Linked DNA regions of [Eubacterium] eligens ATCC 27750. The protein of the gene in region 2 binds, or shares a complex with, the protein of the main gene of each other region. Links are inferred from orthologs where the notes say so. Each region holds a gene or a part of one and is shown on either strand. Other genes may lie near its edges.

What was found.
Region 1: the proteins of glmM (region 2) and cdaA are in contact, whole or in part, in a crystal structure (PDB 7OJS), measured with the Bacillus subtilis proteins. The link is inferred for [Eubacterium] eligens ATCC 27750 from one-to-one orthologs.

Annotation. Positions count from the first base shown.
Region 1 is NC_012778.1:1,683,245-1,686,477, forward strand. What follows is about bases 163-3,053. They hold cdaA (diadenylate cyclase CdaA), read right to left. Parts: upstream 2,098-3,053; coding sequence 1,228-2,097; downstream 163-1,227. Other genes in these bases: EUBELI_RS07815 (CdaR family protein), read right to left, coding at 163-1,247; EUBELI_RS07825 (hypothetical protein), read right to left, coding at 2,148-3,053. Also shown: more of EUBELI_RS07815, read right to left, coding at 1-162; more of EUBELI_RS07825, read right to left, coding at 3,054-3,200; EUBELI_RS07830 (hypothetical protein), read right to left, coding at 3,217-3,233. UniProt on the Bacillus subtilis protein: One of 3 paralogous diadenylate cyclases (DAC) in this bacteria, catalyzing the condensation of 2 ATP molecules into cyclic di-AMP (c-di-AMP). Upon expression in E.coli leads to c-di-AMP synthesis.
Region 2 is NC_012778.1:179,127-182,445, reverse strand. Bases 243-3,219 are described here. They hold glmM (phosphoglucosamine mutase), read right to left. Parts: upstream 2,419-3,219; coding sequence 1,066-2,418; downstream 243-1,065. Other genes in these bases: galE (UDP-glucose 4-epimerase GalE), read right to left, coding at 2,429-3,219; EUBELI_RS00760 (protease complex subunit PrcB family protein), read right to left, coding at 268-699; EUBELI_RS00765 (DUF3794 domain-containing protein), read right to left, coding at 243-247. In the rest of the region: more of EUBELI_RS00765, read right to left, coding at 1-242; more of galE, read right to left, coding at 3,220-3,319. UniProt on the Bacillus subtilis protein: Catalyzes the conversion of glucosamine-6-phosphate to glucosamine-1-phosphate. Glucosamine-1-phosphate is used for cell wall biosynthesis.

The DNA.
Region 1 (3,233 bases), 1.5 Mb from region 2 along the record:
GTTTCGGAATTATTACTTTTTAACTCAGCTTTAACCGTTAAATCCTTACTCTTCAATGTATAGCCTTCTGGTAATTTAACATCAAGCTTGACATTAACTTCTCCTGATGTTGTATAATCAGACAGACTTGCACTGACTGTTATTCTGGATGCATCCAGTGTTGCTGTATTATCAGCATTTCTTTCAACATCAATATTAATTGTCTTATCTATAAAATTATAACTCATACCTGTGTTCAAGCCAACAACTTTAATGTCTGATGTATTGAAAACTATCTTGTCTGAACTAACCGGTACAATCTTCACTGTTATTTCAACCCTTGAGTTATTCAATATATGAAGTGATTTATCAATGTAATTATCAAGTGAAAACTTAAACACTCTGTCCTCTGACAAATCTTCCACATTAATATTGCTGGCAGGAATGACTATTTTCTCCAGATTATTCAATGCATTTTCATCACCATATACCTGTACCTGATTCTTATTATAGGTTATTGAATTTACTCTATATCCATCCTTTGGTGTTCCGGATGTCTGTGCCTCTATAGATACATTTTTAAATCTGACAACCTGTGCTGTATAACTTACAGATGTCTGTGACATATCTATTGATTCATCCTTGATTTCATTAGCATCGTCATCATACAAATGAATATCTGCATCACCATGTACATCCCCTGTTGCTCCTGTGACATCATAAGAAATTCCTGCATATGATATTGTATCAATAACAGATGATGGTCCAGTCACTTTAATTGATGCCGGATTCAGCGACTCCTTTACAACCGCATGTCCATCTGCCGGATTTCCCGTTACATTAGTAACAACATTGACAGTTTTAGTATCCCTGTTCTCTATACTCAGTTTTACAGCAGATGTCTTAGGTGTTGCTTCTACACTATTAAGCACCTGACCATTCTGCACGACAGATACATGAATATCAACATAATCTGCAAAAGCACTTATTTTACTAAGATCAGCAGTTGCTACAATATCACTTGCCTTAATATTTGTTACAACACTCTTTGGACCACTTACATATACGGAAATCTTTCCTCCCTCCACAACCTCATAACTGTAATTCTTATCAGTAAGGCTTTCGGTATTAATTAACTGAACCGTAACATTACTGAATGTATAGCTTGTGGTAGGGTCATATATATTAACGATAATAGTCCAGAGAACAACTGCAAATACAGCAGACAATATTTTCAGACTAAGATTTTTAAACATCTTTTCCTTCATGCTTCAGCCTTCCTCTCCATATTCTGAACGACTTCACATCTATGGTCCTTCTGCGAAGATATTCTAATTTATTTCTAAGAGAATCTGCATCAATATCATGAATAAGCTCTCCGCCGACAGCAACTGAAACCTTGCCTGTTTCTTCTGATACAATTATCGTCATACTGTCTGTAACTTCACTTATTCCTACCCCTGCACGATGTCTTGTTCCCAAAGATTTATTAAGATTACCATTGTCAGAAAGTGGAAGATAACAAGTTGCAGCAACAACCCTGTCTCCTCTTATGATAACTGCTCCATCATGCAACGGAGTGTTATGCTCAAATATATTAACAAGAAGCTGGCTTGTAACAATACCATCCACCGCAATTCCCGTCTTTTCATATTCTTCAAGAATCATATCCTGTTCAACAACGATAAGTGCTCCTGTGTAAGCAGCACCCATGTCATAACATGCTCTTACAATCTCTTCAGCAGTCTTACTACTGAACCGTTCACCTTTATCCCTTCCATCACTGAACCTGAACAATCCAAAAACGATTTTTTTACGTCCAAGCTGTTCCAAGGCTCTTCTTAATTCAGGCTGAAAAATAATAACAAGCGCAATAATTCCAACACTTATTGTCTTACCAGCAATCCATAAAATAGTCTTAAGATTAAGAATATAAGCAAATATTGCAAATAAAGCAACAACTATAATTCCTCTTAGCAAAACCCATGCCTTAGTTTTCTTAATCCAAACCATTACATTATATAAAACAAAGGCAATTATAATTATTTCTATAATATCAGTCCATGTAATATGCGGAATATATAATTTAACCAGATAATCCTGTATGAAATTATTCAATATTATCTCGCCTCCATTTTATAATCTGTACAGCAATATATTGCCATTTATTATTTATCATCATTATCATAGAAAAGAATATCATCATCTTCTTCAGCTGATGCTGCCTGATATCCTGATTCTGCCCTATGTGAAGAAGTTTTCTTCATATCTCTTATATCTGAAGTTTTCTTTGTTTTCTTTGCATTTATGTGTTTAATTCTTACATCCTCACTTGCAACATTAAGTTTAGGTACAGCCTTAACATAGTAATAATATTCATCATCTTCATACTGTACATATTCCGTTCTCTTATAATCCAGAGCAAAGAACACAACATTGCATACATAGGCTACAGCAGCACCAAGTACAACACCAAGTATCATAAGAATAATACTAAAATCAGACTTAAATGCTATCTGCAACACAACAAGCATAAGAAATTCTGTAACGCTGCCAGCAACTATTGCAATTTCCCATGCATGATTAATCTTCTGTCTTCTTATGATGTAAACAACAAGAATTGTTATTACAGCTGCTATTACCATTACCAGCATCTGCCTGTTCTTAAGAAGACTTTCAACAAGATAAGTTATCTGCTTCATACTTTCTGTTATTGACTGATTAGATATAGCTGCCTCATAATCACTTGCAGTTCTTATAATATAATAAATAATTATTCCAAAACCTACCGGTATAACTGAAAGTGCTGTTGTGCATAATCCAATAACAACTGGTATTGCAAATGGAATTTTCATCCAGCATAAAATAGCTGTTATAATAAGTATATATGCTGTCTTTGGTGTAAATCTGAAATACAGCAGATACATAAGCAATACTATACATAATGTAAGCAATGCAAACTCCGCTGAGATAGCATATAAATGAAACAACATAAACATTGAAAGTATTACAAGAGTAAACCCTCCTGGCAAAAATGCACATACAACAGAAAGTAATATTGCAAATATAGGATTTTTTAATTTATCCATATATCCAATACTTGCATTAATCATCAAAAATGATATAAGTGCAATAATAAACCTTGCTGCTGGTACAATATATGTATTGTATTTGTTATAAAATGTTTTAAATCTTTCCTTGAATTCTAATAAAAATGCCATTGGAGCCTCCTACTAATTATTTCTTTTTCTGTC
Region 2 (3,319 bases):
CCGGCTGCATTCTTTCTGAGTCAGATGATGCACCTATATAAAGAAGTGAAAATTTTAATTCACCATCAACTGTAGCTTTATCCTTATTTACCTTTACACTGTCGGTCTGGACATTTCCCCATTCTTTCACTATAAGTTCAATATCATCTTTTGTGTCCGGCACATTAAAATCATCATCAAGCGTAATCTGTGCCACTGTATTACATTTCAAACGGTATTCATGAATATTTTCTGTTCTGAGTCTCACAGACTGACCTCCTATACATTCTACATTTTAAAAACAACGCTTTCTTCACGTCTTTCCATCTTAAGCACTATTACCGGATATGTCTCAACCTCATTTACAGCTTCCCCCGCTGCCGGACCTATCAGATTAAGATCAATGTATAGTGCATTATCTCCTGTGTATACATCATTTACCTTAATTGAATATCCACTTGTTTCCCTTGTTCCATAACCGGCCACAACATATGTATAATCCTTAGTCGTGTATGTAAGCCTCATCACTTTATCTTTTTTGCTTTCAATAAGCTTCTTAAGCTCTTCCGGCAGGTCTGCATTTTCAACCACTGTATAATCAACACTGGTCTTATTATCTGGCTCTTTGCTGCCAGAACACCCTGTCATTGCACACGCAGGCATAATTATCAGCAATGCCAACACAACAGTCACAACTTTTCCCCATAATTTCCCACACATAAAAAACACCCCCACAATAAGACCTAATTAATCTTATGTGGAGGTACTTAAAATATTCATATAAAGTTTTGATTTGTGTTCACTCACCATATGAACACGCACGCTCCCAGTGTCCGTCTATGGCTTACACTTTCAGTATTCCTGCGCTTAGTATGAGTAAATGCCGCTATCTACAAAGTTTATTACAGTGTGCGAAAGCAAACGCACTTCGTTTGAACGAGCTTTCACACACTGAACTTATGTATATAGCGGCATTAACTCTTACACAGCTCGTCATAATTCAAGCGTAAGCCACAGACAGACACTGGGAGCTGGTTATACATATGCCGAATGAGCATAAATAATAGATAGTAAGATTTTTTAACCTTACACTGCATACCCTTTACTTTTAATGACATCTATTACCTGATCGACATATTTCTCGCACTCTTCTGTGCTTCCTGCCTCAACCATTACACGGACAACAGGTTCTGTTCCGCTTTCGCGTACGAGTATTCTTCCATCTGTGCCAAGTGCATTGGCAACTGCCTCAACTGCAGCCTTAACATCTGCGTCGTCCTGTGCCTGTGTCTTATCTGTAACCCTGATATTCTTAAGAACCTGTGGATATATAACAAGTGGTGCTGCAAGCTCTGACAATGTCTTCTTCTTTGCAAGCATAACCTCCATCATCTTAAGGGCTGTGATAATTCCATCACCTGTTGTTGCATATTTAGAGAATATGATGTGTCCTGACTGCTCTCCACCTATACGGTAGCCGTTCTCTGACATACACTCATATACATACTTATCGCCAACCTTAGTCTTTTCGTACTCAATTCCTACTGCATCAAATGCTTTGTAAAGTCCGAAGTTAGACATTACTGTTGTTACAACCTTGTTTCCGACAAGCTTATCTCTATCCTTCATATAACATCCATAGATATATAGAATATGGTCACCTGTTATGACCTCGCCCTTCTCATCTACACACAGACATCTGTCAGCATCACCGTCAAACGCAAATCCTACATCAAGATGCTCTCTCCTTACTAAATCCTGAAGTCCTTCAATATGTGTAGAACCGCAGTTTGCATTAATATTAGTTCCGTCCGGAGCAGCATTTATAACATATGTCTTAGCTCCAAGTGCGTCAAATACAGCTTTTGCAAGTGTCCATGCACTACCATTAGAAGCATCAAGACCTACTCTTATTCCTTTGAATGAATAAATTGCAAGACTCATAAGATATCCCATATATCTGTTACGACCTGCTGTGTAATCAACTGTACATCCAATGTTTTCTCGTGTTGCGTATGGAATTTCTCCAAGCTCACCATCAAGGTACTTCTCGATTTCAGCGATAACATCCTCTTTCATCTTCTCACCTGCGGCATTAATAAGCTTAATTCCGTTATCGTAGAAAGGATTATGGCTTGCAGATATCATAATTCCACAATCAAAATCTTCTGTTCTTGCTACATAAGAAACACTTGGTGTAGTTGTAACATGAAGAAGATATGCATTTGCTCCTGAAGCTGTAAGTCCGGCAACTAAAGAATACTCAAACATATAACTGCTTCTTCTTGTATCCTTACCAATAACAATCTTTGCCTTACCATCCTCATGATTCTTTCCATAATACCAGCCTAAGAATCTTCCCACCTTAAATGCATGGTCAACTGTAAGAGTTACATTTGCTTCTCCTCTGAATCCGTCAGTTCCAAAATACTTACCCATTGTCTACTCCTTAATCATCATATCCGTTAGGATTATTCTTCTGCCATCTCCATGAATCAGCACACATAGTCTTTAAATCTCGCTCTGCTTTCCAGTGAAGCTCTCTCTCTGCCTTACCTGCGTCACAGTAGCATGTTGCGATATCACCTGGTCTTCTTGCCTTAATTACATATGGTATATGTATTCCCGTAGCAGCCTCAAAATTCTTTACTATATCAAGCACTGAATATCCATTGCCTGTTCCAAGATTATATATTGCAATTCCCGGATTATCATTAAGCTTTTCTATAGCCTTAACATGTCCAAGTGCAAGGTCAACCACATGGATATAATCTCTTACACCTGTTCCATCATGAGTATCATAATCATTACCAAATACACCAAGCTCCTTTAACTTTCCAACAGCAACCTGTGTTATATATGGCATAAGATTATTAGGAACTCCGTTAGGATTCTCTCCTATTGTTCCGCTCTCATGTGCTCCAATTGGGTTAAAGTATCTTAAAAGAATTACATTCCATTCCGGGTCAGCCTTCTGGATATCTGTAAGAATCTCCTCAAGCATTCCCTTAGTCTTGCCATAAGGATTAGTAATCTCACCCTTAGGGCATTCCTCTGTAATAGGTACAAATGCAGGATCTCCATAAACTGTAGCTGAAGATGAGAATATAATATTCTTAACACCATGATTTCTCATAACATCAAAAAGTGTAAGTGAACCGGATATATTATTCATATAATACTCAAGCGGCTTGGCTACTGACTCACCTACTGCCTTAAGTCCTGCAAAATGTATAACACTATCGATACTTTCTTTCTCAAATATCTCATTTAATGCTGCAGCGTCATTAATGTCTGCCTCATAAAATGTGGCTTTCTTTCCTGTAATCTTCTCAACTCT